DNA from 3 places in the Planomicrobium sp. MB-3u-38 genome. Region 3 is predicted to be linked to each of the others. Evidence: predicted binding sites of a transcription regulator. Region 3 holds the regulator's gene; each other region holds the start of a gene.
The links. Region 3 encodes Rex, which represses fermentation and respiration genes when NADH is low (regulators of the CRP and FNR family bind a similar motif). Its sites were predicted from a motif close to TTGTGAAATATTTCACAA; they were not measured.
Positions count from the first base shown of each region.

Region 1: CXF70_RS02675 (AtpZ/AtpI family protein) is a predicted target of Rex. The motif match lies at 7,688-7,705, and genes of this name have one in related genera.
Region 2: CXF70_RS00850 (cytochrome C oxidase subunit II) is a predicted target of Rex. The motif match lies at 8,384-8,401, and genes of this name have one in related genera.

Region 1 covers NZ_PJBO01000003.1:60,737-71,208, reverse strand. Annotated here, with positions in the region: gene CXF70_RS02720 (F0F1 ATP synthase subunit epsilon) at 56-460, opposite strand; gene atpD (F0F1 ATP synthase subunit beta) at 484-1,899, opposite strand; gene atpG (ATP synthase F1 subunit gamma) at 2,138-2,995, opposite strand; gene atpA (F0F1 ATP synthase subunit alpha) at 3,044-4,552, opposite strand; gene CXF70_RS02700 (F0F1 ATP synthase subunit delta) at 4,581-5,111, opposite strand; gene atpF (F0F1 ATP synthase subunit B) at 5,108-5,629, opposite strand; gene atpE (F0F1 ATP synthase subunit C) at 5,917-6,129, opposite strand; gene atpB (F0F1 ATP synthase subunit A) at 6,195-6,911, opposite strand; gene CXF70_RS02680 (ATP synthase subunit I) at 6,939-7,310, opposite strand; gene CXF70_RS02675 (AtpZ/AtpI family protein) at 7,315-7,536, opposite strand; gene wecB (non-hydrolyzing UDP-N-acetylglucosamine 2-epimerase) at 7,750-8,868, opposite strand; gene upp (uracil phosphoribosyltransferase) at 9,067-9,696, opposite strand; gene CXF70_RS02655 (sensor domain-containing protein) at 9,864-10,472, opposite strand, start outside.
Region 2 covers NZ_PJBO01000001.1:137,293-147,764, forward strand. Annotated here, with positions in the region: gene CXF70_RS00785 (Type 1 glutamine amidotransferase-like domain-containing protein) at 1-393, shown strand, start outside; gene CXF70_RS00790 (GNAT family N-acetyltransferase) at 411-884, shown strand; gene CXF70_RS00795 (GNAT family N-acetyltransferase) at 904-1,380, shown strand; gene CXF70_RS00800 (DinB family protein) at 1,381-1,899, shown strand; gene CXF70_RS00805 (hypothetical protein) at 1,955-2,194, shown strand; gene CXF70_RS00810 (GNAT family N-acetyltransferase) at 2,284-2,823, shown strand; gene CXF70_RS00815 (NUDIX hydrolase) at 3,062-3,478, opposite strand; gene CXF70_RS00820 (peroxiredoxin family protein) at 3,554-4,114, opposite strand; gene CXF70_RS18285 (hypothetical protein) at 4,131-4,790, opposite strand; gene panB (3-methyl-2-oxobutanoate hydroxymethyltransferase) at 5,131-5,967, shown strand; gene CXF70_RS00835 (DUF1259 domain-containing protein) at 6,048-6,455, opposite strand; gene CXF70_RS00840 (universal stress protein) at 6,805-7,278, opposite strand; gene CXF70_RS00845 (Crp/Fnr family transcriptional regulator) at 7,506-8,180, shown strand; gene CXF70_RS00850 (cytochrome C oxidase subunit II) at 8,465-8,587, shown strand; gene CXF70_RS00855 (cytochrome c oxidase subunit II) at 8,616-9,083, shown strand; gene CXF70_RS00860 (b(o/a)3-type cytochrome-c oxidase subunit 1) at 9,086-10,472, shown strand, end outside.
Region 3 covers NZ_PJBO01000011.1:81,591-92,062, reverse strand. Annotated here, with positions in the region: gene CXF70_RS06120 (ABC-F family ATP-binding cassette domain-containing protein) at 93-2,033, opposite strand; gene CXF70_RS06115 (redox-sensing transcriptional repressor Rex) at 2,163-2,798, shown strand; gene CXF70_RS06110 (twin-arginine translocase TatA/TatE family subunit) at 2,890-3,084, shown strand; gene tatC (twin-arginine translocase subunit TatC) at 3,097-3,864, shown strand; gene CXF70_RS06100 (CPBP family intramembrane glutamic endopeptidase) at 3,929-4,747, opposite strand; gene groES (co-chaperone GroES) at 5,097-5,381, shown strand; gene groL (chaperonin GroEL) at 5,419-7,047, shown strand; gene CXF70_RS06085 (SDR family NAD(P)-dependent oxidoreductase) at 7,119-7,883, opposite strand; gene CXF70_RS06080 (DegV family protein) at 8,132-8,977, shown strand; gene CXF70_RS06075 (sensor histidine kinase) at 9,146-10,288, shown strand; gene CXF70_RS06070 (response regulator) at 10,285-10,472, shown strand, end outside.

The DNA.
Region 1 (10,472 bases), on a different contig from region 3:
TCGGAAATTCATCTTAAGCCTGTCGGAGCTGTGCGGCCGTTTCCGCTTTTCTATACTATACATTACCCTCATAAACGTTGATACGATTCATCGCACGCTTCAAAGCAAGCTCAGCCCGTTTGAAGTCGACTTCATCTTTTTTCGCCTGTAGCAACGCTTCTGCACGTTTAGCTGATTCTTGTGCGCGAGCAACATCGATATCAGTCGCACGTTCTGCTGACTGGGCAAGAATCGTTACTTTTTCAGGACGAATTTCAAGGAATCCGCCGCTTACAGCAACCAATTCCGTCGAGTTTTCTTTCTTCAATCGGACAGCGCCGATTCCAAGAGGTGCTACTGTCGGGATGTGACCGGGCAGGACGCCCATTTCACCGGAAGCTGTAACCGCAATTACCATGGAGACTTCTGAATCGTATACCGGGCCGTCGGGAGTGACAATATTGACTGTAATGGTCTTCATTTTTTCCCCTCCTGGTCCCTGATTTAGACTTCTACGCCCATGCCTTTAGCTTTGGCGATTACATCTTCAATGCGACCTACCAAACGGAAAGCATCTTCAGGCAAGTGATCGTATTTACCGGCAAGGATTTCCTGGAATCCTTTGATTGTTTCTTGAACCGGTACATAAGAACCTTTTTGGCCTGTAAACTGCTCAGCCACGTGGAAGTTTTGAGATAGGAAGTTTTGAACGCGACGAGCACGGTTAACCGTTAACTTGTCTTCATCGCTCAACTCATCCATACCAAGGATTGCAATGATATCCTGTAGTTCACGGTAACGCTGAAGCGTTTCCTGGACTTGGCGGGAAACTGCATAATGTTCTTCTCCAACGATTTCAGGCGACAATGCGCGTGAAGTCGAAGCAAGTGGATCCACCGCTGGGTAGATACCCATTTCAGAAAGTTTACGCTCAAGGTTAGTTGTAGCATCCAAGTGGGCGAATGTTGTAGCAGGAGCCGGATCCGTATAGTCATCGGCTGGTACATAGATCGCTTGAATTGATGTTACAGAACCAGTGCTTGTAGTCGTAATACGTTCCTGCAATTGACCCATTTCAGTAGCAAGTGTCGGCTGGTAACCAACGGCAGATGGCATACGGCCAAGTAACGCTGATACCTCAGAACCTGCTTGAGTGAAGCGGAAAATATTATCGATGAACAATAGTACGTCCGCGCCTTGTTCGTCACGGAAATATTCAGCCATTGTCAAACCAGACAAAGCTACACGCATACGTGCGCCAGGCGGCTCGTTCATTTGGCCGAAGACCATTGCAGTTTTCTTGATAACGCCGGAATCGCTCATCTCGTGGAATAAGTCATTTCCTTCACGTGTACGCTCACCAACACCGGCGAATACAGAAAGACCGCCGTGCTCTTGAGCGATGTTGTTGATCAATTCCTGGATAAGAACTGTTTTACCTACACCGGCACCACCGAAGAGACCGATTTTACCACCTTTGATGTAAGGGGCAAGCAAGTCAACTACTTTGATACCTGTTTCAAGAATTTGAACTTCTGTGGAAAGATGCTCAAATGTAGGTGCTGAACGGTGAATCGGGTCGCGGCGTTCTGTTGCCGGGATTTCTTCACCTAAGTCGATTACTTCACCAAGTACGTTAAATACGCGGCCTAGTGTTACTTCTCCAACTGGAACAGTAATAGCGCTGCCCAAATCGGTTACAACCGATCCACGCTGCAATCCATCAGTGGATTCCATCGCAATCGTACGAACAGTGTCGTCGCCAAGGTGCAAAGCTACTTCTAAAGTCAAAGTAACTACTGCCTGACCGGGACGATCAATTTTTACAGTTAGGGCGTTGTAGATTTCTGGAAGATGGCCATCGGCAAACTTGATGTCTACAACCGGACCCATAACTTGAAGAACGTGTCCTGTGTTCATGCTATTCCCTCCTGTCTTACTTTTATTGAAACTATATCTTTATTTAAATTAATATATTTATATTTCGATATTCCGCAAAACAGCTTCGCTTTCCTGGCTGCTTGCGCTGAGCTAACTCGTGCTCGTTACACTTCGCCCGAGTGGATCTCAGCACTTCACTTGGTCGCCTGGGAGTCTTCGCTGTTTTGCTCCATATCTTTGAGATTTCTCTCAGTGCCGAAGCGAAATATAAAATGTTTTATTCTAAAGCCGCTGCCCCACCAACGATTTCAGTGATTTCCTGAGTGATCGCTGCCTGGCGGGCACGGTTATATGAAAGTGTCAATCCGTCGATCAATTCGGACGCATTGTCGGTCGCGCTCTTCATCGCTGTCATTGAAGCCGCATGTTCACTTGCTTTGCCGTCAAGAACGGCACCAAAAATCAGGCTTTCTGCGTATTGTGGAAGAAGGACTTCCAGGATCGCTTCAGCAGATGGATCGAATTCATAAGAAGAAGTCGCTCCAGTCGGCTTGATATCCGTCAAAGGCAGAACCTTCGTTTCAGTGACTTCCTGTTGAATAGCTGAGACAAAGTGATTATAGTACATATAAACTTCGTCATATGCACCTTCTGAGAACATACCAACAGCTTTGCGCGTAATTTCTTTGATATCAGCGAAAGAAGGATGATCCGGAAGCGCGATTGCGCTTTCCAGGATTGTCATTCCCTGCTTCGCAAAGAAATCCCGACCTTTACGGCCAATGCTGAGGATAACAAATTCATCATTCGACGTATGGCGTTCACGGATTTTATTGCTTACAGTACGCAGAATGTTACTGTTATATCCGCCAACCAACCCACGGTCAGATGTGATTACAAGGTATGCGGTTTTCTTCACAGGGCGTGATGTCATCATCGGATGGCTTGCGTCATTCGATCCGGCAGCTATAGAAGCTACGACGTCCTGAATTTTCGCCATGTAAGGGACGAACGCTTTTGCATTCATCTCAGCACGGTTCAATTTTGAAGCGGAAACCATTTGCATCGCTCGTGTAATCTGGCTTGTTTTCTTCGTTGACGTAATTCGGTTTTTTATGTCGCGTAAAGATGCCACTGGTATTTCACCACCTTATTATTTTTTTTTCTGATCCTGCTGAAATGCTTACTCTGATTTTGCGAATGTGCGTTTAAAGTCGTTGATTGCCGCGCCAAATGCTTCGTCAGAAGGCAAACCTTTCGTAGTGCGGATAGTTTCCAAAACTTCAGTGTGGTTTGTATCCAACCAGCTAGTCAACTCAGCTTCAAAACGGGAGATATCTTTGATTGCGATATCGTCAAGGAAGCCTTTTGTCAATGCATAGAAGATAACAACTTGTTTCTCAACTTTGATCGGGTTGTTCAAATCCTGTTTCAGAACTTCAACAGTCCGTTTTCCGCGCTCAAGTTTAGCAGCTGTAGCAGCATCAAGGTCAGAACCGAATTGAGAGAATGATTCAAGTTCACGGTATGCCGCCAAGTCAAGACGCAGCGTACCCGCAACTTTCTTCATCGCTTTAATCTGCGCTGAACCACCAACACGTGATACAGAAAGACCAGCGTTGATCGCTGGGCGTACACCCGAGAAGAATAGATCAGACTGAAGGAAGATTTGTCCGTCAGTGATTGAGATTACGTTTGTTGGGATATAAGCAGAGATATCGCCAGCTTGCGTTTCAACGAACGGCAATGCTGTGATTGAACCTGCACCAAGAGTTTCGTTCAACTTCGCTGCACGCTCAAGAAGGCGTGAGTGCAAGTAGAATACGTCACCCGGGTAAGCTTCACGGCCTGGAGGACGACGAAGCAATAGTGAAAGTTCGCGATAAGCTGATGCTTGTTTTGTCAAATCATCATAGACGATAAGAACGTGTTTGCCGTCAAACATGAATTCTTCAGCCATAGTGATACCTGCGTAAGGAGCAAGGTACAATAATGGTGCCGGCTGTGATGCAGATGCCGTCACGACGATAGTGTAGTCCAAAGCGCCGTTTTTACGGAAAGTTTCAACTACGTTACGTACAGTTGATTCTTTTTGTCCGATAGCTACATAGATACAGATCATGTCCTGGTCAGCCTGGTTCAAAATTGTATCGATCGCTACAGATGTTTTACCAGTCTGGCGGTCACCGATGATCAATTCGCGCTGTCCGCGGCCGATCGGCACTAATGCGTCAATCGCTTTGATACCTGTTTGAAGTGGTTCATGAACAGATTTACGTGCCATAACCCCTTGTGCAGGGCTTTCGATTGGACGGGATTTCGTTGTGTTGATCGGGCCTAGGCCGTCAACTGGCTGTCCAAGCGGATTTACTACACGTCCGATAAGTTCTTCTCCTACCGGTACTTCCATAATGCGGCCCGTACGACGCACTTCATCGCCTTCTTTGATGTCTGCGAATGGCCCAAGGATGATGATACCAACATTATTGGCTTCCAAGTTTTGTGCCATACCCAATACACCAGTAGAGAACTCAACAAGTTCTCCAGCCATGACGTTGTCGAGGCCATGAGCGCGAGCGATACCATCACCAACTGTGATTACTGTACCGACGTCGTCAACTTTCATCTCTGATTGGTAATTTTCAATCTGCGCTTTAATCAGACCGCTGATTTCTTCAGCTTTGATGCTCATGTATGTCACCCTCTCATAATTTCATTAATTAACCGATCAATTGACGCTGCAAGCGAGTCAATTTCGTGCTGATGCTGCTGTCATAGATGCGGTTTCCGATTTGAAGACGCAATCCGCCGATTAACGAAGGATCGACAATGTTTTCAATTCGCAATGCCTGTTTACCTACTTTTTGTGCAAATACAGTTGAAATCGAAGTGCGTTCCTCTTCAGTCAATGGACGTGTAGAGTAAACTTTTGCATCCTGGATTCCTTGTGCATCGTTGGAAAGGGTGATGTAAGCATCGACCAATTCCCCTACTTCATTTAAACGTCCGCGCTCAGCGATCAATTGGATCGTGTTGATCACGTATTGATTTCCTTGCTTGAACAATTCGTTGATGAGGTTGATTCTTTTTTCAGATGATAATTTCGGTGAAACCATCAGTTGATAAAGTTCCGGAGTCATAGCAAAGACTTTTTTCACTTCGCGCAGATCCTGTTCAACTTCAGCAGTAACCTGATGTTTCTGTGCCGTTTGGAACAATGCTAATGCATAGCGTTCTGCAGCCTGACTCATTGCACTTCGCCTGCCTTCGCAATCGTTTCGTTAATCAACTGGCGGTTGTCTTCCTCAGAGATTTCTTTTTCAAGCACTTTCGTAGCTGCAAGCAATGACAATGCCACAACTTCTTCACGAACTGCCGAAATCGCTTTGTCTCTTTCGTTGGCAATCTCAAGAACTGCCGCATCTTTCATGCGTCCAGCTTCAGCGCGTGCCGTCGTGATGATTTCCTCACGCGAAACTTCGCCTTGCTTTTTGGCGTTCTCTACGATTTCCTGTGCTTGTGTGCGCGCATCTTTCAGAAGGTTGCGCTGTTCTTCAAGCATTTTTTTGGATTCCAGACGGCTGTTTTCAGCAGTTTCGATCTCACTTGCGATCAAGTCTTCACGTTCCTGCATTACGCCCATCAAAGGTCCCCATGCGAATTTTTTCAGTAGCAGCATCAATGCGATAAACACGATCAACGTTGCTGCGATATCTCCAATATTCAAAAACTTCACGGTAGCACCGAGTACGAGGTGATCAAAAAACACGATTGTTTCACTCCCTTCAAGAGCCTAAAAGTACGTTTCTTCTATAGTAAGATCTTTAATTGCTGCAAGATGATTTTTCGGTTGTAAAATGATTCATAACAAGCGTAAATGGCGAAAAACATGCCGAAGCATTCTCGCCATTTAGCTTTTTGTGTTTAGACTTTTTGTCTAGACTCCAGCGGCCCAGCTCTTCGGGTCATAAGCCAGCCCAACTGCGCGGCCAAGGCCACTTCGTTGTCCTGTCTTATGCCTTTCAGAGCTAAATGGGCGCCGTCGCTTTTCGTTGATTAACGGTTCATTACGATGAACGCGATAACTACCGCGATGATAGGAAGTGCCTCTACCAAAGCAACACCGATGAACATTGTTGTTTGAAGAACGCCACGAGCTTCTGGCTGGCGAGCGATACCTTCAACTGTTTTTGAAACGATAAGACCGTTACCAATACCTGCACCTAGTGCTGCTAAACCTACTGCAATTGCTGCTGCTAATAAACCCATTTTAAAATGTCCTCCTCAGGATAATTGTTTTTTTGTTTTTTGCCGCCGATTAAGGCGATTTTATCTCAATGGTCGTCGGCAACTTTATGCGAAATATAAACCATTGTCAACATAACGAAAATGAATGCCTGGATAGCCCCGATAAAGATCGAGAATCCTTGCCAAGCCATCATTGGAAGCGCGGCTGCGGCAAATCCGAAGATACCCGCTCCACCTAAACCTGCAAGCAATCCTAAAAGGATTTCTCCGGCAAAGATGTTACCGTAAAGACGAAGACCAAGTGTAAGCGTATTCGCAAATTCCTCGATGATTTTCAACGGGAAGAGGAATGGCATCGGCTTCAAATAATCCGCTCCGTAATTCTTCAAACCTTTTTGCTTGATGCCATAGTAATGGCTCAAGATAATGATTGTTGCTGCGAGTGTCATTGTGACAGTCGGATCAGCTGTAGGTGATTTCCACCAGAGATCTCCGTTGACAATGATTGAGAATGGCAATCCCAGCATGTTCGAAACAAAAATGAACATGAGCAGCGTAATTCCAAGTACATGGAATCGTCCACCGTCTCTCCAGTCCATATTGCTCTTTATGATACCCTTCACGAAATCCATGATCCATTCCATGAAGTTTTGCATCCCGGTCGGTTTCAGCTTTAAGTTCCGCGTTGCAAAGAATGCGATGAGGAACACGATAAGAGCGGCTACGAGCAGCATCATAACGTTGGATAAGTTAAACCAAATACCGAACAGCGGATCTTGCCACATTGGAGCTCCATGATCCACGATTGTTTCACCTCTCTTTCCACATTCTTAATGGTGTTTCACGTGATGGATGATCCGTTCCGCCAAAAGCAGAATGTAAGGAATCATCAATCCAATTACCGTACTGACCAAGTGAATGTGCTCTGCGAACAATATCGCTATCGCAACAGCTGCAACACCTGATGCAAACCGTAATGCCGTTCCTAGGGAACGAACTTTCGAGCCTTCAGCCACCGCCCGGTCAAATTTGTCCATCCGGCGAACCAGTATCCACATATTATAAATGCCGAACAAAGTTCCGATGATCAGACCCGCAAAGATGTCCTGGTACGGGGTGAATCCCCAACCGAGTACACATATTGCGAGGATAAAGATGATTATCCTTTTAAGTCTTGTGAAAATCTCCCTGAGTCCATCCATTTTTTTACTTGTCTCCTGATTCGAATTTTCGGACGGTCTGAAGCATTGCCCAGACGCCTGCTGAAATGCCTGCGAAAAGGCAGATGACCAGAAATAGCGGGGCGGTTCCGAACTGATCATCGATCCACATACCTGTGAACGCACCGATGAGTACGGACCCGACAAGTTGTGAGAGGATGGCGCTGTATAGAGCCATCGCTTGTAAGGGACTTTTTTTCGGGTGCATGATAAACCCCTCGAAATTCGTTGATTTGACATTTTACCCCTATAAAAGAGCAGTCGCATCAGGCTTTTACCATAAAAAATTATGTAAAAAAACCTTCTCATGCATACCCTTTGTAAGCATACAATAGGGGTAAAATCATGTCAATTGATAGAAGTGAAAAACTTCACAAGCAAAATTGCCCCGACATATTGTGGACAAAAATTCACAAATTATTTATTTGGCGTTGAAATACTGATGAAGCGCTTCGACAATCCGCACCGATGCCTTGCCGTCCCCGTAAGGATTTGATGCATGCGACATCGCTTTATACGCCGCTTCATCTGTCAATAATTCTTTCGCCAGCCCATAAATCGTCTCTTCATCCGTACCGGCAAGCTTCAGTGTGCCAGCATCGATGCCTTCCGGACGTTCAGTCGTATCACGCAGCACGAGCACCGGTTTGCCAAGCGACGGCGCTTCTTCCTGAATACCGCCTGAATCCGTCAATATAATGAAGGAACGCGCAGCGAAGTTGTGGAAATCCAAGACTTCAAGCGGTTCGATCAAATGGATGCGCGGGTCGCGGCCAAGCACTTCATCCGCCACTTCCCTTACGGCCGGATTCATGTGAACCGGGTAAACAACCTGGATGTCGTCGTGCTCTTCGATCAGGCGTTTAATCGCGCGGAACATATTGCGCATCGGCTGGCCCAGATTTTCACGACGGTGTGCCGTCAATAGAATCATGCGGTCATCGCCGATTTTCTCAAGGATCGGATGTGAATAAGTTTCGGTCACAGTCGTTTGTAAGGCATCAATCGCTGTGTTGCCCGTAATGTAGACAGCTTCCTCTTTTTTGTTTTCTGCCAACAGGTTCTGTGCTGATTTTTCAGTCGGCGCAAAATGAAGATCGGCAATGACGCCGGTCAACTGGCGGTTCATCTCTTCCGGATAAGGAGAGAATTTATTGTGCGTACGCAGCCCTGCTTCTACATGGCCCACAGCTATCTGGTTGTAGAATGCGGCTAGGCTGGCAACAAAAGTTGTTGTCGTATCGCCGTGCACCAGCACGATATCAGGCTTCGCTTCTTTCATCACTTTATCGAGACCTTCCAGTGCCCGCGTCGTTACTTCGCCGAGCGTCTGGCGGTCCTTCATGATATTCAAGTCGAAATCCGGTGTGATTTTGAATGTTTCAAGAACCTGGTCGAGCATTTCACGGTGCTGTGCTGTAACAGTCACCAGGGGCTCGATGGTTTCCGGATGTTTTTGAAGCTCCAGTACAAGCGGCGCCATTTTGATGGCTTCCGGACGTGTACCGAAGATCGTCATCACTTTCCACTTCTTTGTCAAAAGGATCAGCCTCGCTTTTCTTTATTCTTTAGACTCCAGTTGCCCAGCTGAGCGGCCGTTTCCGCTTTTCTATTGTCCAGACTCCAACGGCCAACTCCTCGAGTCGTAAGCCACTTTGGCTGTGCGGCTGGAAAGACGCCGCTTCGCCAAATCGTCTTACGCTTGTCGGAGCTGAGCGGCCGTTTCCGCTTTTCTATATTATTTTGTTCCAAATAAACGGTCTCCAGCGTCTCCAAGACCTGGAACGATATAGCCGTGGTCGTCCAATTTTTCATCAAGTGCCGCGATGTAGATGTCTACGTCCGGATGTGCATTTTGTAAAGCTTCCACGCCTTCCGGTGCTGCAATGATGCACATGAAACGGATTTTTACCGCTCCGCGTTTTTTCAGTGAATTGACAGCTTCGATTGCTGAGCCGCCAGTTGCGAGCATCGGATCGACTACAATGATTTCGCGTTCTTTAATATCCGAAGGCATTTTAAAATAGTACTCGACCGGCTGCAGCGTTTCAGGGTCACGATATAGACCGATGTGTCCGACTTTCGCCGCTGGGATCAGTTTCAAAATCCCATCGACCATCCCGATGCCTGCGCGCAGAATCGGCACGATCGCCATTTTTTTCCCTGCCAATACATTTGCTTTTGCAATCTGCACCGGCGTTTCCACTTCAATTTCCTGCAGCGGAAGGTCACGGGTTATTTCAAAAGCCATTAATGTTGCTATTTCATCCACCAATTCGCGGAACTCTTTCGTCCCAGTCGATTTATCGCGGATGTACGTCAGTTTATGCTGAATCAGCGGGTGATCAAAAACATATACTTTTCCCACGGCGTATCTCTCCTTTTTCCACATTATCTTCAATAGTATAACAGAAATTGAAGTGCTCTGAACTCTCTGCCGAGCATTGTAATTTTTCTGAAATTTTAATTGCCATACAACTTTAGTGTAAGCCCTTGAATCCATTCCACTAAAAAAACCGGAGCATATGCTCCGGTCTACAATAGGTTTGCATCTTCGAGTGGCATCGGGCGATAGAAATAATATCCTTGGGCAACATGGCATCCCAGATCCAGCAGCAGGTGTTTCTGCTCTTCTGTTTCCACGCCTTCCGCAACAGCGGTCATGTCCAGGTTTTCCGCCAATTGAATGATGGTCCGGACAATCGCAAGTGTATCCGTTTCGTGCATTTTGGAAATGAAGGACCGATCGATTTTGATTTCGCTGACCGGCAGCTTCTGCAAATAGCTCAAAGAAGAGTAGCCGGTACCGAAATCATCCACCGAACTGCTAAAGCCATATATCGTCAATTGCTTGAAGATTTTTCTGGCGGCTTCGATGTCGACAAAGCCGATCCGTTCTGTAATTTCAAGTTGGATCAAACGCCGGTCAATATTGTAATCCGCTGTCATGTCCACGAGATTCGGAACAAACGAATGATGGAAAAAATGATCCGCCGAAATATTAACCGCCACTTGCTGGAGGTTAAGGTTATGCTCCTGGCGATTTTTCAGCCATTCCATTACCTGCTTCAAGACATTCTGTTCAAGAATGCGGATTTTGCCATTCTTTTCAGCTGCCGGTATGAAAACATCCGGAGCAATATT
Region 2 (10,472 bases), on a different contig from region 3:
AGGGAATGGGGGCTGGATGAAATCATGCGCAAAGCGCTGGATCAGGGAATCGTCTTGGCCGGCATCAGCGCGGGATCGATCTGCTGGTTCGAGGAAGGCGTGACCGATTCCTACGGCGATAAGCTGGAGCCGCTGAAAGCGCTCGGTTTCCTGAGTGGCAGCAACTGTCCGCATTACGACGGCGAAGCCGAAAGACGGCCCACGTATCGGAAGCTGGTAGACGATGGCACATTGCAGCCGGGAATTGCCGCAGACGACGGGGCGGCCATTCATTACGTCAACGGAGAAATAAAGAGGATTGTCAGTTCCCGGCCAGAAGCGAAAGTGTATTTTGTGTCGCCAGGGAAAGAGGAGGAGCTGGAAACAGAATATCTCGGTGCTAAAGAAACATGATAAAAGAAGGTGCATTCATGAAATTCACATCAGAACCAATGACCGAAAGTATCGCCGCGGAAATCCTGAACTGGCGCTATTCCTATCCTTATGATTTTTATAATAATAGTGTGAACGACGAATCGATGAGTGAAATCATGGCTGGTACATACTGGGCGGTCCGCAATGAAAAAGGGGAACTCTTCGGATTTTATTGTACCGGCAATTCCGCGCAAGTGCCGGCCGGCCGGATAATTGGGGTTTATCCTGATGGCTGCATCGATTTCGGTCTTGGCATGAAGCCGGCGGAAACGGGGCACGGCTTGGGCAGCGATTTTTTCGCTTATATAGAGCAGGAGATCCTTCAACAGCAGCCTGGTAAGCCATTGCGGCTGACAGTGGCCACATTCAATAAACGCGCCATCCGCCTTTACGAAAAGTTCGGATTCAAAAAAGAGGCTGAATTTAAGACGGACTTTGCGGTGTTTTTGACGATGGTGGAAAAAGACTGAAGCATATGAGGCGGGATAGATGAGAATTACATTGCGGGAGGCAACCGAATCCGACGCTGAAGCGATACACAGAATGCAGCTGGAAGCATTTACGCCGTTGCTGAAAAAATACAGGGATTACGGCACGAGCCCTGCGACAGAACCGCTGGAAAAAACGGTCAGCCGCATCAAAAATCCTGACAGTCGTTATTACATGATTCTGGCTGAGGACGAACTGGCCGGCGCCATTCATATTGTGCGCAAAGAAAAACAGGGAAGCCTGTGGATCAGTCCAATCTTTATTGGCACAGCCCACCAAGGAAAAGGCATTGCGCAAACTGCCATGACGATGGCGGAAGAGCTATTCGCAGACGATAAAATTTGGGAACTGTCGACGCTCGCTGAAGAAGCGGGTAATTGCCATTTGTATGAAAAACTTGGATATCAGCGTACAGCCAAGGAACGGAAGATCAATGACAGAGCCACATTGGTGTATTACAAAAAGGAGATGGATTAGATGATCGATTATGTCATTAAAGCGTCAAAAGGCTATCCGGATAAAATCGGTGAGCTGGTGTCGATGCTGGAACATGCGCGTGCTGTCACACTTTGGGAAATCGGCGGATTGACCCAGCAGCAACTGGATCATTTAAAAACACGTCACAGCAATTCGATTGGTGCGCTGCTGCTGCACATCGCCGCAATAGAAAAAGTGCATCAGGTGATCTCGTTCGAGAAGCGGGATTTTACTGAAGAGGAGATGGCGTACTGGGGATCTGCAGTCGACCTTGGAGATGAAGGGAGACGCGATATCAAAGATCGTCCTCTCGAATTTTATCTTGAGGAACTGGCGGAAGTCCGGAAAGAAACTTTGAAACAGCTGAAGACGAAAGACGAAGCGTGGCTGTTCGAAGAGAATACGTGGCCGAATGGTGTCTCTTACAATAATTATTATCTTTGGTTCCATGTACTTGAAGATGAAATCAGCCATAGAGGACAGATTCGGATGCTAAAACGGGAAATGAAGCACCGGTAAATCTAACTATTACGTTAAAGTAGTGTTGGAAATAGAGAAAATCAGGGGGATGACAATGAAATTGTTCATAGCTATATTGTTAAGCACGATTCTCGGCTATTCTTTATTATTCTTCGGGCCATTTGTCGGGGGGCTGCTGGCTTTCGGAATTGTATTAGGTCTTCTGATCAGAGGACTTATGCTGCTGAATGAAATCCATAAGATCATGATCGGCAAGAAACCCAGAAGATCAGTTCTTGATGAATACCTGGAAGAACGGAACAGAAAAGAAAATGCGGCTGAGTTTAAAATGTAAAGAAACTTAGGAATTCAATTTAAAAGCGTAATGGTGTAGGGTAGATTATCTATGAAGAGCTGAAATTACTGAAGAGGAAGTGGACCTCGATGATTACGTTACGTTATTTCGAACAGAAGGACTTCAAGCAATTGATGGATTGGGTGGAGACAGCGGAGTTCATGCTGCAATGGGCGGGACCAAGCTTCGTCTATCCTTTGAATGAGTTTCAATTGATGGAGTATTTGAAAGACGCGAATAAGAAAGATTCAACTTCCTATATCTACAGTGTCATTGATGAGCAGACACAAAAACTGGTCGGCCATGTTTCCTTGTCCCGGATCGACCGGAATAATCGATCTGCGCGTATTGGCCGCGTCATTTTGGGCGACCCGAACACAAAAGGCAAGGGCTTTTGCTGTCAGATGATCCAGCAAGTGCTGAAAATCGCTTTTGATGAGCTTAACTTGCACCGGGTCACACTGGGTGTCTTTGATTTCAATAAAGCGGCCATCGCCTGCTATGAAAAAGCCGGTTTCCAAAAAGAAGGCTTGATGCGCGACCACCAAAAATTTGGCGATGACTACTGGAGCCTTTGGGAGATGGGAATACTCGAAGATGAATGGCGGGAAATAACTGAACGTGCGTAAAGAAAAAGCGGAGCCAAAACGATGGCTTCGCCTTTTTTTCTGTCTTAACCAGCTGAAATAGGCTGAACGCCGATATAATTTCCTGAGCGCCGATATAATGATCTGAACGCCGATATAATTTCCTGAGCGCCGATATAATGATCTGAACGCCGATATAATTTCCTGAACATCGATAAACGCTTCATCAATGTCGAAAACGTGATGTTATATAAAGCAATTACTCACCCTGCAACATCCTTTACAGCATCTTATCCGCCAAACGGATATTCACTTTCAGGTAATCGGGCAGTTCTTCATGCCCCAGAATTTCATTAGTCGTCATCCACAAAACCTCATCGACTTCATCCGCACTTTTGGCAAAAGGCTCGCCAGCCCGGTGATGGCATATAAAGACGATATCGATGACGTTCACTCCTGAATCCGTCACAAATGAAGAACTGTTTACATAGTTGAGGCCAGAAACTTCACAGCCGACTTCTTCGAATATTTCCCGTTCCAGGGTTCTTTCGAGAATATCAGAGGAAAAGCCTTCGATATCACATTGTCCACCCACCAGTGACAAACTGCCTCCGGCATGTTCCTCTTTTTCACTTCTGCGGATCAACAGCCATTTGCCATTACGGTGAATGGCGCCTTCCACGTTTACTGCAAACATTTAACAAACCCCTTTTATCTGATTTGAGCTTCTATATTCATAATATTTCCCGGGAAATACTCTCCGTGCCAAAACTCATTTCATTTTCTCATACTCCTGTACCATCGTATTATAATTCATGGCACCATAAGCAATATAACTGATTTTTCCTTCTGCATCAATCATGTATGACGTAGGGTAAGCTTTGACATTGTAGGCGGAAGAAATATCACCTTTCGGATCCATCAGAACCGGAAAAGTTAAGCCCATTTCTTCGACGAATGTGGCTACGCCATCTTCACTTTTTTCCGTATCGGTCAAGTTGACGGCGAGGATTTCGATGTCTTCATTGTCATAGAGTTTCTGCATGTCCGGCATTTCAGCGCGGCATGGCGGGCACCAGGTAGCCCAGAAATTAACGAAAACCGGTTTGCCCCGGAAATCCGAAAGCTTTGCTTGTTCACCACTGAGAGTTTCAAGTGTGAAATCGGGTGCAGTCTTACCGACAGCGAGACCTGTGTCAGCAGATTCGCCGAAAGCAGCGGAAGATGCAACGTCATTTGGCTGATTGGCGGAATCAGTGCCGGTCATGGTGAAATCGTAGATGGCCCATGACAGCATGGCGCCGATGATAAGGAAGAATACAATTTTTTTCATAAGAAGCCTCCAAAATTTAATTTAAATCGGGATCGGGCCGGTCTGAGGACCCAGTGACAAGCAATCCGAAACATGCGGCAAGAAACAAGGCCAGGAACCAGGGTTCCACAATGTACCCAAAAACGGATAGATACGGCAGCATGAAATGAATGGCAAAGAAGCCGGCTGCTGCGGCCGCCAGCACGATGCTGATTTGATTCAGCGGATCCATCCGTCCCTGCAAGCCATGGAACAACGCCAGTAAAAGGCCGAAGACCACCAGATAAGGGAGTGAAAAAGGGTTTTCACGCCAAGCCAACTGGATGAATTCATAGACAAACGAGGCAGCCAAAAAAATCTGCAGAAACGTATGGGCCAGCCGTCCACCGGCTAGTTTAACCTGTTTGGCTTTAACATAGATCAGGATGCCAGTAAAAAGCGCAGCCAGATAAAAAGCTTCCGAATTGCTTGGATAGGCAAGGACTGCAAGCGGGTCCTGGACAAATAAAGGCAAATTCAATAAAATTTTTGCGAGCCACAGGAACAGCACGAAGTTGATCAGCTGCGAAGTGATTTCACTGATTTGCTGTTTTCGCTGTTCTTTTGGCAAATTACTCAGCAGGTAAAAAGCCAGAAATGCAAGGACAAAGCTGATTGCAATGATTAGAATGATGGTTAATTTACTGATGATGGCCATAAGAACCTCCGAAAAATAGTAGCTATCGTATACTATACAGGGTATATGAAAAAGTTTAATCAAATTTGCTTGGAAATGAAAGTGTGTCCATATGGATTTCATTTTCTTATAAAGCGGGAAATATTGTCAGACTATTACCGCTTCTGCTATAGTGTGAGTGAGGGCGGTATCCGGATGGAACTGCACCGGCAAAGCAATTGCAACCCATAAAACATTCTGCCTTGATCAATCAATGACAGGGACGGAGGAAACCAGCCGATGAAAATCCTGTCCTTCTGTCCAATTTGGAACAGAAGGCTTTTTATGTCCGGTTTTCTTCCTGAAAAGGAGAGAAAAAATGATGAAGAACACAGCTGTATTTACGAAGATGAAAAAAGAAGGCGAGAAAATCGCCATGTTGACGGCTTATGATTACCCTTCCGCTAAAATCGCGGAAGAAGCGGGTGTGGATATTATCCTGGTCGGAGATTCACTCGGAATGGTCGTTCTCGGCTATGATTCCACAGTCAAAGTGACAATCGAAGATATGATCCATCACGGCAAAGCGGCACGCCGCGGAGCGCAGGACACATTTCTAGTGGTCGACATGCCGTTTGCTTCATTCCACGGGGACATTGACCGCACTTTGCAGAACGCCGTCCGTATTTTTCAGGAAACAGGTGCGGAGGCTTTGAAGCTTGAGGGGGCGGATGAAGTGACGGATGTCACCAGACTGCTGACACGCACCGGCATCCCAGTCGTGGCGCATCTGGGTTTATTGCCGCAGACGGCGGGGGTGCTCGGTGGCTTTAAAGTGCAGGGCAAGACGGCTGACGCGGCCAAAAAACTGATTGAAGATGCGAAGGCATGTGAAGCAGCCGGTGCGTTCATGCTGGTGCTGGAATGCATTCCGTATCAATTGGCCAAAGAAGTGACGGAAGCCGTATCGATTCCGGTTATCGGTATCGGTGCCGGCAGTGAGACGGACGGCCAAGTGCTCGTTTACCACGACACTGTCAAATACGGTTCACATCATCTGCCGAAATTTGTCCGTTCCTACGCGGAAGCGGGGAACGTCATGAAAAATGGCTTGAGTGCCTATGTGGAAGATGTGAAGTCCGGCGCATTTCCGGCCGAAGAACACCGGTTCACGATGAAAGAAGAGGAACTTCAGCAATTATATGGCGGCAAAGCCTGAAGATAAAAAAATCGGATCCCTATAATTGGGATCCGGATTTTTTTATCTTATTTATATGGTCATGCTTGAAAGTTTCAGCGTCAGCTTACGGATTCAAGAGGCTCAAGCGCTTTTAAACAGGCTGCCAGGCGCATCGCAAAATCTTTCGGGCATTCCATGGATTCCAAATGCAAACAAACGATATTGGGATTGGTTTCGCAACGCTGCTTGAAATTGACGGGAAGCGGTATATAAAAATCGGACCAAGCCGCTGTAAAGGCTGGCAATTCTTCCGGCAATAGAAGGATTTCCGCTATATTCAAAGCATGGCCATTATCTTTCAAGTTCTTAAAGGAAATATCCAGCTCCAAGATACAAGAGAAATTATTCTGGTCCGTATGGATATTCAACCGTCTTTTCTTCTTGACAACACATGTCTCCCCTAAAACTTCAACCTCTGCATCAAGCAAGGCGGAGACTTCATCCGCTGTTTCCTGTAAACGGTTCATGATGCTCTCTCCTTCCTTTTTTATCCAATAAAACTCACTAAAAAACGCCAAAAAAGAATCCAATGATCCTTTCCGGCGTTGTCAGCAGCACAATTGTCTGTGTCATCCTGTCCGAAGTTCGCTGATATTACAATTTATATTTGCTAAACATGAATAGACAAAATAAGCAGAAACGCTAATTGTTTTCCGACTCCTGTACTTCTATTTCCATTTTTCATATCCAATCAAACCTAAATATAAAAAATAGGTTCTTAAGTCATGCCAAGAATAGAATGAAGTAAGCCGGAATCGAAAAAACCGTCTCCTGCATGGCAGGAAACGGCTGGGATGTAGAAGATATTCAGAGATTTTATTCACTTACCTGCTCTTGCCTCGCGGCGTCCTCTTCAGTCCGGACAACAAGAACATCACATTTCGCAAAACGTACTATACTTTGGGAAATGCTGCCCATGATGATCCGTTCCGCACCAGTCAGTCCCGTTGCACCGCAGATGATCAGGTCGGCGCCGGTCCGTTCAGCTATTTCTTTCGGAATGACGGATTTGGTGACTCCATATTCGACGATGACATTCACGGTTTCAACGCCTGCTGCTTCAGCTTCCTGTTTGTGCTTCGCCAAGAGATCCCGAGCTTCAATTTTCGCGCGTTTTGCACTGTTTTTGTCATACGCTTCCACCATACCAAAAGAACGGTTGTCGATAATATTGACCAGATTCAGCACAGCGTTATTGCGCAAAGCGATGTCCATCGCTTTTTTATACGCCCATTCCGCTTGCCGTGAGCCGTCTAAAGCTACCAGTATATGAGAATATTTCAGAGTCATCCCAATCTCCTCCTTAAACCTCTTGTCTTTAACCAATTCTCTATCTCATTTCAATCTTCCTTCTTTTTCATGATAAATAGTTATTAATTGATGCAGCAGAAGGTTTTCAATTTAATAGGAAATAAATACAAAAATTTTGCGTCAAAAAACTGTTAATATGATATTCTTAACCTAAGATATTCAAGGAAAGTTGGAGCAATTTGAATAAAAAAAATACGGAAATCGGAATACATGAAGCGTTGCTGGGAAATGGCGACATCCGCCACACCAGCAGAAAATATTCGAAAGGAAGCTACCTGTTCCGGGAAGGCGATCCGATCAGAGGCATCTACCTGGTGAAGTCAGGGAAAGTCCAAATCGGAAAGGTGACGCCTGAAGGCCGGGAGCTGACTTTGAAGATCTGCGGAGTAAATCAGATGGTCGGTGAAATCACGGTGTTCTCAGGACCTTCCAAATACCGGCTGGATGCCAAAGCGGTTGAAGATACCGAATGCCTCAAGATCACGATTGAAGATCTGGAAGAAGCGTTGCAGCGGGATCAGGAACTGGCCATGGCATTTATGCGCTGGACCGGTATGGATCAGCAAAAGACCCAGACGAAATTCCGCGATCTTTTGCTGCATGGCAAGAAAGGCGCGCTATACTCAACGCTGATCCGCCTCAGCAACAGCTACGGCGTAAGCCATCCGGAAGGGGTTCTCATCGATATGGTGCTGACCAATCAGGAGCTGGCCAATTTCTGCGGGATGACGCGCGAAGTGGTGAACCGGATGCTGAATGATCTGAAAAAAGATGGCGTCGTTTCCATGAAAGACGGCAAACTCGTCATCCACCAGATTCCCAGACTGAAAGACGAGATCAATTGTGAAGAATGCCCGATTTATTTATGCAAAATCGATTAGGAAGCCGAACCGGAGACGGGGAGGCTTCTTTTTTTGCGGAAAAATTTTATTGCGTGCGATAAAGGGGCGCTTGCGTGAGATTAAATCAAAATGCGTGCGATAAAAAGCAATTTGCGTGCGTTCAGGTACATCGGCCGGCTGCCGATGGGACTCTTCGTCATTTTTTGTCCGAAAATTGACAACTTCACTAAAAACTTGCCCAGGTGTGATATTTATCACAATGCAACGGAACAGAAAAGCATAAGCTGACAATATAGAACGAATGACGTAAGAGGTGAAAGTAAATGAGCAAAAATAATGAGCATGATGGAATGGATCTGCGAGGGACGCTTGCCAGTGTAATGGTTGTAGGTGTCATCATCGTAGTGATGTGGGTTGTAGTTTATATGATGTATATAGGCAGATAGAGAAAGAAGCAGAGGGGAGAAATTTTTAATGCATTTGCATAAATTTGAAAAGATTTGGCTGGTTTTTGGAATTATATCTTTAATTGTATTCTTGAGCATTGTAGGCATTACGGCATTTTCGCAAGACCATCATCCGTCAGGCGGGATGGATACGATCGACCCGAAGAAAGTCGATCAAACAGCACCATTCGATAATCCGGGTGTTACCCAAATCGATGATGACACGTACCAGGTGGCGATTGTCGCCAGTGCGTTCAGCTATACGGCACCGGAATTGCGCGTGCCGGCAGGCAAAGAAATCATTTTTAAAGTAACAAGTAAGGACGTCGTCCACAGTTTCACGATCGACGACACGAAAGTGAATATGATGGTCGTTCCGGGCCAGATTACGACACGTGCCTATACTTTCGATAAACCCGGCAAGTATTTAATTCTCTGCAATGAATACTGCGGAACGGGCCACCATTTTATGTTTACAGAAATTGAGGTGTACTAAGCATGATCGCTCTGCAAGATCGCAAATTAGCATTATGGTATATCGGCGTTGCCTACATCGCCTTCCTGATTGGAACACTGATGGGACTGCTGCAAGTCTTCATCCGCAACGATAAACTCGATTTGCCGGCATGGCTTGATTATTATCAAATTTTAACGGCACATGGTGTGCTGCTCGCACTTATTTATACAACGTTCTTCATCTTCGCATTCTTTGTTACCGGCATGAGCAAGAGCCTCGGCACATTCGGGCCGAAAGTAAGACTCGTTTCCTGGATCGGTTTTTGGGTGACGCTGATCGGTACAGTCATGGCGACTGTCATGATCGTCGCTGGTGAAGCATCGGTTCTGTACACTTTCTATGCACCGCTGAAAGCAAGCGGCTGGTACTACGTCGGCCTGGCGCTGTTCGTAGTCGGCACATGGATTTCCAGTTTCGCGCTGATTGGCCATTACCGCGTATGGCGCAAAAATAATAAAGGCCAATTGAGCCCGTTATTCGCATTCATGACTATCACAACCATCGTACTGTGGCTGATCGCTTGTCTGGGTGTTGTCGCAACGGTGCTGTTCCAATACATTCCTTGGGCATTCGGCTGGACAGATACGATCAATGTCGAATTAAGCCGGTCGTTGTTCTGGTATTTCGGACATCCACTCGTATATTTCTGGTTATTGCCGGCATACATTGCCTGGTATGTAATCGTACCGAAAATCCTTGGCGTCAAAGTTTTCAGTGACTCGTTAGCCCGTCTGGCATTTGTACTATTCATCCTGTTCTCGATTCCGGTCGGTTTCCACCATCAATTAACAGAACCGGGTATCTCGAACTTCTGGAAATTCCTGCAGGTCGTCTTAACGTTCATGGTAATCATCCCATCACTTATGACAGCCTTCACAATGTTCGCGAACTTTGAAATTTCAGGACGCAAAAAAGGCGCGACCGGCCTATTTGGCTGGTTCAAGAAATTACCTTGGAAAGACGTTCGCTTCACATCGATCTTCATCGCAATGGCATTCTTCATTCCCGGCGGAGCGGGCGGTATCATCAACGCAAGTTTCCAATTGAACGAAGTTGTCCATAACACGCTTTGGATTGTTGGGCATTTCCATATCACGGTCGGTACACCGGTCGCGATGACATTCATGGGTCTCACATTCTGGCTCATCCCGTACCTGACTGGCCGTAAATTCACTAAAGCCATGCAGAAGCTGGCATTCGTCCAGATCATCACCTGGTCAATCGGCATGCTGCTCATGTCGACTTCCCAGCATATTCTGGGCTTGCTCGGTGCTCCGCGCCGGACGGCATTCTCGAATTACAATAACCACCCGAGCGCACTGGAATGGTTCGACGGCATCCTCACTAGCCACGTAACAATGGCAGTCG
Region 3 (10,472 bases):
GTTGTGCACAACTTTGTGGAAATAAATATTTTACTAAAGGGTATTGACCAAGATATGGACATAGAAAAACCGTATACAAAAGTATACGGTCATTAACTCATTTGTTCAAGTTTCTCCTGCAGTTCAAGCCATAGGGCCATTGTTTCTTCATGCTGGCCTTTCAGTTCTTCCAATTGCTGCTGCAGAGGCAGCAGGCGTTCGTGATCCTGGAAGATTTCAGGATCGGTGAATTGCTCTTCTGTTTCTGCGATCTGGAGGTCCAGTTTTTCCATAGTCTGTTCCACTTCTTCAAGCTGGCGCGTCAATTGGCGTTCCAGTTTTTTTGCTTCCTTATCAATTTGCGAGGTGGAGGCGACAGGTTCTGGTTTATTGATGACAGAAGGGTTTTCGGCTTCTTCCAATGCTTTCAATTCTTCCGTTTCCAGCTTTTTCTCCACATAATAATCGTAATCGCCGAGGTATTCGGTCGTGCCTTCTTGCATCAACTCGACCACTTTTGTAGAAATGCGGTTCATGAAATAACGGTCGTGAGAAACGAAAAGGATGGTGCCGGGATAGTCGAGCAACGCATTTTCAAGGACTTCCTTGCTGTCGAGGTCCAAGTGGTTGGTCGGTTCATCGAGCAGTAATACATTCGCTTTTTGCATCATCAGTTTCGCGAGGGCCACTCGCGCTTTTTCGCCACCGGAAAGGGAAGAGACAGGTTTCAGCACGTCGTCGCCTGAGAACAGGAAGCGGCCAAGGATGCCGCGGATGTCCTTCTCATTGACCATCGGATAGTCGTCCCATAACTCGTTTAATACCAGTTTATTGCCTTTCAGGTTTGCCTGTTCCTGGTCGTAATAGCCGAATTGGATGCCGGTGCCGTAATGGATATCGCCATTAAGCGGCGGTATCTCCTTCATGATCGTTTTCAGCAGCGTCGATTTGCCGACGCCATTCGGGCCGACAAGAGCCAGGCTTTCCTGGCGGTACAGCTTCAAATGGATGTTTTCGGAGACAGGTTTGCCGCTGTAGCCGATTTTCAGATCCCGTACATTGAGTACATCATTGCCGCTTTGTTTGGCGATCGTGAAACCGAAGCGGGCTGATTTCTCATTGCCGTCAGGCGCTTCCATCCAATCGGTCTTTTCAAGCACACGGCGGCGGCTCTGCGCCATTTTAGTCGTCGATGCGCGGACCAGGTTGCGTGCGACATAATCTTCGAGCTTCGCTTTTTCGCTTTGCTGCTTTTCGAATTGCTTCTGGTCCAGCTCGTACTGTTTCGCTTTTTCGTCAAGATAACGGCTGTAGTTGCCGGTGAATTTCCGGACTTGGTGGCGCGACACTTCATAGACGGTGTTGACGACCTGGTCGAGGAAGTAGCGGTCATGGGATACGACCAAAATCGCGCCCGGGTAGTTCTTCAAATAATTCTCCAGCCAGCTCAGCGTTTCAATGTCCAGGTGGTTGGTCGGCTCATCGAGGATCAACAGCTGAGGCTTGGTCAGCAGATGTTTGGCGAGCATCAGGCGTGTTTTCTGGCCGCCTGACAATGAAACCACTTTCTTGCTGTAATCATCGGGATAGAATTTCATGCCGTGCAGGATGGCCCGGGTATCGGCTTCGTATTGATAGCCGCCGGCATCTTTGAAAGCATGCTGCAAGGCATCGTATTCCTGCATCACTTTCTCGTTCATTTCCTGATTGTTGTAGACGGCAGGGTCGGCCATCTGTTCCTCCAGACGGCGCAATTGATTTTCCTGCTCACGGAAACCGCTGAATATGGTCATCATTTCGTCCCAGATGGTCATGTCGGATTCGAGTTTCGACTGCTGTTCGAGATAGCCGACAGTCAGCCCCTTTGGCATGATGATTTCGCCGCTGTCATACGATATTTCCCCGGAAATAATTTTCAGCAGCGTCGATTTGCCGGCGCCGTTTCGCCCGACAAGAGCGACCCGGTCCCTATGCTGGACTTCTAATTTAACGCCGGAGAGAATTTCCTCTGCTCCGAACGATTTATGGATTTGGTTTACTTGTAATACGATCATTTTGGGTCACCTCTATTCTTTCTAAGTGTAGCCGATAGAAGCGGGCTTCGCAATCGGCCGGACCTTTACATATCGGGCCGCCTAATGTAAGATAAAGGCGATTTGACAAGACCCAGGAGGTAACATTGCATGTTACAGGAACCATCATCCAAAATTCCGCAAGCCACTACCAAAAGGCTTCCGCTTTATTATCGTTTCCTTCAGAATTTCGCCAATGCCGGACAGAAGAGGATCTCATCACAGGAATTGAGCGAAGCGATGAAAATAGATTCGGCAACCATCAGACGGGATTTTTCCCAGCTCGGCGCTCTCGGCAAGAAAGGCTATGGCTATGATGTCCAGGAGCTGCTCGAGTTTTTCCGCAAGACGCTGGACCAGGACGAAGCGACGAACGTTGCGCTGATTGGTGTCGGCAGCCTCGGGAACGCATTTCTGAAATACAATTTCCACCGCAACCACAATACGAAAATCATCCTTGCCTTCGACTCGAACAGCCCGCGTGAAGGTGAAAAAATCAGCGGCATCGATACCTATCATCCGGATATGATCGAAGAAAAGATTAAGGAATATGGCGTAGAAGTGGTCATTTTGACAGTGCCGTCGCGCTCTGCCCAGGAAGTCACCGACCGGCTGGCTGCCACAAACATCAAAGGGATTTTGAACTTTACACCCGTGCGCATCGCCGTTCCTGAGCACATCCATGTGCAGACCATCGATTTGTCAGTCGAACTGCAGACGCTGATCTATCTGATCAAGCAAACATGACTCAAAACCTTCACATTTGAACAGCCCAAGGAAATAGCCAAAGTGCCTTATATGATGTAAAATAAGACGCATACTACAGGAGGTGTCAATTATGCCAGGTCCACTAAGTTTGATCGTTATTGCAGTTGTAGCATTGTTGATTTTCGGGCCGAAGAAATTGCCGGAATTGGGTAAAGCGTTCGGTTCTTCACTTCGCGAATTCAAGAATGCCACTAAAGGGCTTGTTGATGATGACGACGATGACGTTGCAACAAAGAAGAAAGAAGAGCAAAAAGAACTACGATAGGATGTTAATCCGATGAATGAAAAAGATATGACATTAGTTGAACATATAGGTGAATTGAGAAAACGGCTGACGATTATAGTCGTTTTCTTTCTATTGGCCGTCATTGTCAGCTTTTTCCTTGCGCAGCCGCTGATTAACTATCTGCAGTTTACGGAGGAAGCGAAGAATCTGACATTGAATGCCTTTAAGATTACAGATCCGCTGAAAATCTATATGCAGGTCATGATGATTCTTGCGCTTTTTATCACTTCACCCGTGATCATGTACCATTTCTGGGCATTCATCAGTCCCGGCCTGCATGACAAAGAACGGCGGGCGACATTAAGTTATATCCCGTTTTCACTGTTGCTGTTTGTCGGAGGGATCGCCTTTTCCTATTTGGTGCTGTTCCCCTATGTAATCGGCTTTATGCTGAATATATCCGACAATCTTTCCATCCAGGAAACAATCGGAATCAATGAATACTTCCAGTTCCTGTTCCAGATCACGCTGCCATTCGGCTTTATTTTCCAGCTGCCGGTGCTGATGCTGTTCCTGACCAGGCTTGGAATCATTACTCCGATGCTGATGACGCAATACCGCAAGTACGCGTATTTTGCGCTGGTGGTAATTGCAGCGTTCATTACGCCGCCGGATATCATTTCGCATCTCATCGTGACGCTGCCATTGATTCTGTTATACGAATTCAGTATTGTCATCGCGAAAATCGGCTACCGCAAATTTGTAAAAGCCGAACAGCAGCAGGCAATCGAAGAACAGCAAGGCCTTTCAGGGAAATAAATGCTGAAGGGTCTTGTTTTTTATTATGTTAAAAGCCCGACTGCTAAGTGCAGCCGGGCTTTGTTTATCTAAAGAAAATTTGGGTGATGAATTGGATTTGTTCCAATTGCTCCATGCGTTCGATAAAGCGGTTGATTTTGTCCATATTCAGCTGGATGAGCATAACGTAGCCGTTCAGCAGGATATGGGCGATGATTGGCGTCAGTATGCGTTTCGTCTTCTGGTACAGGAACGCCAGAATCAGGCCGGTCGTGAAATACAGCAGGAGATGCGTGAATTCCAAATGGACGGCTGCGAAAACGAGGGCACTGACAGCAGTAGCAATCCAGAAATTCGTTGTCTGGATCATGGAACCGAAAATGACGCGGCGGAAAACGAGTTCTTCCATAACCGGTCCGAAAAGGACGACCGCAAAAATGGCGGCTGGCACAACTTCTGCGATGCTCACCAAATTGGATGTATTTTCAGAGCCCGGGTCAATGCCGATGGCAAGTTCGATCAAGGCAGCCAACGATTGTCCGATGATCAGCAGCAGGAAACCGAAAAAGCCCCATAAGATCGCCCAGCCGATACCCAATTTTTTGCCTTTCCAGATATCGAAGAACTTCTTATCACGGAAAACGACGATGAGGGCAATGGCAAAACCGATGCCCATAGCCAGGAAAATCAGCCAGCCCGAAGTTGCCGCCTGGGCAGTATCAGGTTCCATCCCTTGGCCGATGAAGTAATCATAAGTGGAGTTGATGAACAGGACAGGAGATAATTGGATAGCGATGAAAATCAGCAGCACATACAATGAAGTCTTTTTAGTTTTCTTCCCTTTTGTTTTCGTGCCGGAATTTTTGAAGAATGTATCTATCAAAGGATTTTTCTTGTTGGCCATGTATGCATAATTCCTTTCGTTTGCAGATCTCTTTTCTATTGTAGTGGTTTCAAAAAAATACTACAAATAAATAACGAAAAGCGGAAGCGAGAGATGGCCCGGGTTCTTAAGGCCATCTCTTGCGACGAAGCAGCGCAGCGATGCAGGAGCAGCATTTTCGCCGTATAGCTGAGTTGGCTTATGACCCGAAGAGCTGGGCCGCTGGAGTCTAGACAAATTTTCTTTCAAAAAGTGCTAACCTTCCCGCTTGCAAATATTCTTTGTTTTTATTAAACTTGAAAATGGGTTAGCACTCGAAGAGTGAGAGTGCTAATAATTGCATTTACTTATTCAGAGGAGGGTGTTTCAATTGTTAAGACCATTAGGAGACCGAGTTATCATTGAACTCATCGAAGCGGAAGAAAAAACTTCAAGCGGGATTGTATTGCCGGGATCGGCTCAGGAAAAACCGCAGGAAGGCAATGTCATCGCGGTAGGAAATGGCTTGATCCGCGAAAACGGCGCACGCACGGAGCTGGATGTTAAAGAAGGCGACCGCGTAATCTTCTCAAAATATGCAGGATCTGAATTGAAATACGAAGGCAAAGAGTATTTGATCTTGCGTGAAAACGATATTTTAGCAGTAATCGGATAAACGATAAAATTCAGTTTGATATAGGAGGAAGCTAAACATGGCAAAAGAGATTAAGTTCAGTGAAGATGCACGTACCCTCATGCTGCAGGGTGTAGATAAATTGGCGGACGCGGTAAAAGTTACGCTTGGGCCAAAAGGGCGCAATGTTGTGCTTGAGAAAAAATTCGGTTCACCACTTATTACGAATGACGGTGTAACCATCGCGAAAGAAATCGAACTTGAGAACGCTTTTGAAAACATGGGTGCGAAACTCGTGGCTGAAGTTGCTTCTAAAACAAATGACATCGCTGGTGACGGAACAACAACTGCGACAGTTCTTGCGCAGGCAATGATCCGTGAAGGCCTGAAAAACGTTACTGCTGGCGCGAACCCTGTGGGCATCCGCCGCGGTATCGAATTGGCAGTTGAAAAAGCGGTTGAAGGCTTGAAATCCGTTTCCCAGCAAATCGAAGGAAAAGAGTCGATTGCACAGGTTGCAGCGATTTCATCCGGCGATGCTGAAGTAGGTAAACTGATCGCTGAAGCGATGGAGCGCGTCGGCAACGATGGCGTCATCACTTTGGAAGAATCCCGTGGTTTCACTACAGAGCTTGACGTAGTGGAAGGTATGCAATTCGACCGCGGTTACCAGTCTCCTTATATGGTAACGGATTCAGATAAAATGGAAGCGGTTCTTGATAATCCGTTCATCCTTGTCACTGATAAGAAAATCGGCAACATCCAGGAAATCCTTCCAGTGCTTGAGCAAGTTGTTCAGCAAAGCAAGCCTTTATTGATCATCGCTGAAGATGTTGAAGGCGAAGCATTGGCTACTTTGGTGGTCAATAAACTCCGCGGCACATTCAATGCGGTAGCGGTTAAAGCACCAGGATTCGGTGACCGCCGAAAAGCGATGCTTGAAGATATCGCAGCATTGACTGGCGCAGAAGTGATCACGGAAGACCTTGGACTTGAATTGAAAACAACGAACATTGCACAACTTGGACGCGCGGCGAAAGTTGTTGTTACAAAAGAAAACACAACAATCGTTGAAGGCGCTGGAGATCCACAGAACATCGTGGCACGCGTTACGCAAATCCGCAGCCAGTTGGAAGAGACAACTTCTGAATTCGACAAAGAGAAATTGCAGGAACGCCTTGCTAAACTTTCAGGCGGCGTAGCAGTCATTAAAGTTGGAGCGGCTACTGAAACAGAATTGAAAGAACGCAAACTGCGCATCGAAGACGCGTTGAACGCAACTCGCGCAGCAGTTGAAGAAGGCATCGTGGCAGGCGGCGGTACAGCGTATATCAATGTCTACAATAACGTCGCAGAAATCCTTGAAACAACTGAAGGCGACGAAGCGACAGGCGTTAAAATCGTTCTTCGCGCACTTGAAGAGCCGGTTCGCCAAATCGCGACAAACGCTGGCCTTGAAGGATCGATCATCGTTCACCGCCTGAAATCAGAAGAAGTCGGCATCGGCTTCAACGCAGCGAACGGCACTTGGGTCAACATGCTTGAAGAAGGCATCGTAGATCCAACGAAAGTGTCCCGTTCTGCACTGCAAAACGCAGCATCCGTTGCGGCTATGTTCCTGACTACTGAAGCGGTAGTAGCGGACATTCCGGAAGAAAACAACGGCGGCGGCATGCCTGATATGGGCGGCATGGGCGGCATGATGTAATCCCGTTCAATCATAAAGAAAACTCCTCTCACATAGTGGGAGGAGTTTTTTCTTGGAAAAAAATAATTAAATCACTCAGCTGTCCGTTTTGAAGTATAAGTGAAAATAGGACCCATCAATTCAAAGTCATAACTGTCGCTGTCCACTTTTCCGATCGTCTTGTCGCTGTCGTAGAGATCCAGCATGAATTGGGCCATTTCTTTTGCGGTGTGGTATTTTTGAACATTGTCACTGTAGCTGAAGTCGTCCAGCTCACGGGCGGTTTTTACAAACTCCGTTTCTGTCATGGACGGTGCCAGTATTTTCACTTTCATGGGTGAATCATGATCCTGCAATTCCTGGGCGAGCCCTTCTGTAAAGGCGCTCACATAGAACTTGGTCGCGGCATACGACACGGCATTCGGTACGATCCGGTAGCCCAAATCAGACGATACATTGATTAATTGTGCACCTTCTTTATTGGAATAATCGCGTGCATATAGCGTGGAGAGGCTGGTAAGGGCTTCAACATTTACACGCAGCATCTTTTCGATCTTCTTAACATCCTGCTTGGCCACAGGCGCGCTGTTCCCGAAGCCGGCGTTATTGACCCAGGTTTCAATGTCGTATTCTTTGAGGCTGTCGTATAATTTGTGGACTTGTTCACTTTCGGAAAGGTCTGCGGGTTTGATGACGACATCCAGTTCGGCGTTGATGCCGTGGATGGCTTCTTTCAATTCAGCCAGCTGCGCTTCCCGTCTTGCTACGAGAATGAGGTTTTTATTGCGTGCCGCAAAAGCTAACGCGGTTTCGTAGCCGATGCCTGAGCTGGCTCCAGTAATGACGGTGTATTTCATAAGAATTCCTCCAGTGAAATTTATTATGATACACAGTTATCGTACTGTTAACTTTATCCATAAAGCAAATGATGTGAAGCGGGCCCATGGTTTGCTGCTCCAACTGAAGATATGTTCATATTATGTCGGCCTGCCTCAAGTTTTCTCCTTATATGACAGCTGTCACTGTCCACCTGGGATGCGTTACTGTAAATTAGCGATAGTCCACAGATCCTTAAAGGATACAGACTGTAAAGGAGATTTATCTAATGAAAAAAATAGCTTGGATTACCGATACAGCCGCTCAGCTGGATGAAGCATTCATCCAGGAATATAAGGTCCACGTCCTGCCGCTCAGTGTTGTATTTGCCGACGGGACATACAGAGAATCCATCGATCTTACACAGGAAGAATTCTACGATAAATTGCGATCAGCTAAAGTCTCACCGAAAACGTCGCAGCCGGCAATCGGCGAGATGCTTGCTTTATATGAAAAGCTAGAGGCGGAAGGATATGATGCGGCGATTGCGCTTCATTTGTCCAAGGGACTTTCCGGTACATTCGAAAGCGCCCAGTCCGCTTCGAAAATGACAGGCTTAAAAGTTTACCCCATCGATTCGAAAATTGGTTCATTCCCGATGGTCAAGATGATCGAAGCCGGAAACGAGCTTTTGGAAAACGGCAAAGAAGTGGAAGAAGTGGTTGCGGCGCTTGAAGGGATGACAGCTAAAGTCCATTTATCATTCATTCCGTCGAGCCTGAACCAATTGCATAAAAGCGGCCGTGTTTCCGGAACGCAGAATTTCCTGAGCCACCTATTGAATATTAAACTGGTCATCACTTTTGTGGATGGCATCACTGTGATGAAAGAGAAAGTCCGTTCCATCAAGCGGGCTAAAAATAATGTGACTGATGCGCTTCGAGCGGATATGGCGGCAGGCACCGTGACCGAAGTTGCAGCGATCCACTGCAATAACGCCGCTGACGCCGAAACTTGGAAGAAAGAACTTCTGGAGGAGTTCCCGGAGTTGAAAGTCGAAGTGGTTCAGCTGAGTGTCTGCGTAGGGGTCCATGCGGGCGAAGGCACTACGGGTTTGAGTTGGCTGGCGAAATAAAATATAGAGAGGCGATACGACAATTCTACATTGTTGTATCGCTTTTTTTGTATTCCATGAAACGCACTGAGCGAATATTTCGTAAATAACTTGGTGATAAACGAATTTCAATGACGTAGTATAGAAACCATAAAAGAAATGAAAGTTGGGGCGGAAGGAGAAGGGCGTATGCGGTCATACTGGTTTTGGATTTTAATGCTCGGCACAGCCTGGACGCTGGGGCTGATTCAATTATCGATGGATGTCAGTGAAATGCCATTCCGTATTTTTGGCAGCGCCATTTTTTTCGGGCTGTTCTTCCTGATGCCATTGCTGAAAAGGATGCCGCTTTTAGCGTTGCTGAATTTAATGGGCATGGCTGCTTTGGCCATCTGGATTTTCTGGCCGGCACCGGGGTCACCTTTGAACCTTTATCCGCTGCTGATCTTTGCGATTATTGCAGGAAAAGCGGTGTACAGGCTGTCCGTGCAAGGCTCAGTCATCATAGGCATCGTTTTATTGGCTGGTGCTTTGCTCCATAGCTTGGCCGGAGATTCAGGTATATCGCCAATTTTCATGTTGCTCTATGCTTTATTGCTTGGCGCGGCATTATTGTTTTTCAGGAAAAGTTACATATTCGAAGACGGACTGCAGGAGCGGAACGAAGCGTTATTGAGTGAATACCGCAAGATGAAACGGCGTTTGCTGACGGATGAGCGGGCGGCGCGGCAGGAGGAACGGACGCAGATTGCCCGGGATATCCATGATTCGGTGGGCCATAAGCTGACGGCGCTGCTGATGCAGCTTGAAGTATTCCGGCTGCATGCGGACGGCGATACCGCGGAAGGGCTGCAGGACCTGAAATCATTGGCGAAAGAAAGCCTGGAGGAAACGCGCAACGCCGTGAAGACCCTGAAGCATGACGAAGCTGGGGGAGTCACGGCCATTATTGGCCTGATCCGGAAACTGGAGGCGGAAAGTTTTCTGCGCATCCAGTTTTCCGTGAAGCATGGTGCTTTGTCAGCACCTCTTGGCAACGAACAGATGGTGATTGTGTACCGGGCAGTGCAGGAAGCGCTGACGAATATCATGCGGCACAGTCCAGCGCGCGAAGCGGAGATCGTATTTGAAGCGCCAGGGGGCAGTATTTTCAGGTTTACGGTAAGCAATAAAACCGGAGAAACTTCTCTGTTTCGGGAAGGTTTCGGCCTGTCGTCAATGCGGGAGCGGGTTGAGCAGTCAGGCGGTGCCTTTAAGGCGGGACCGGAAAATGGTTTGTTCATCGTAAAAGGTTCCCTTCCTTTAATCGTTAAGGAGAGTGATTTGGAATGATTCGAGTGTTATTGGCTGAAGACCAGGCAATGGTGCGGCAAGGATTAAAAATGATGATTGAAACGGACATGGAAATTCAGGTGACGGGGGAAGCCGTAAATGGCAAGGAAGCGGTAGCGTTATGCGAAAGCCAGGCGTTCGACTTGATCATCATGGATATCCGGATGCCAGTGATGGACGGTTT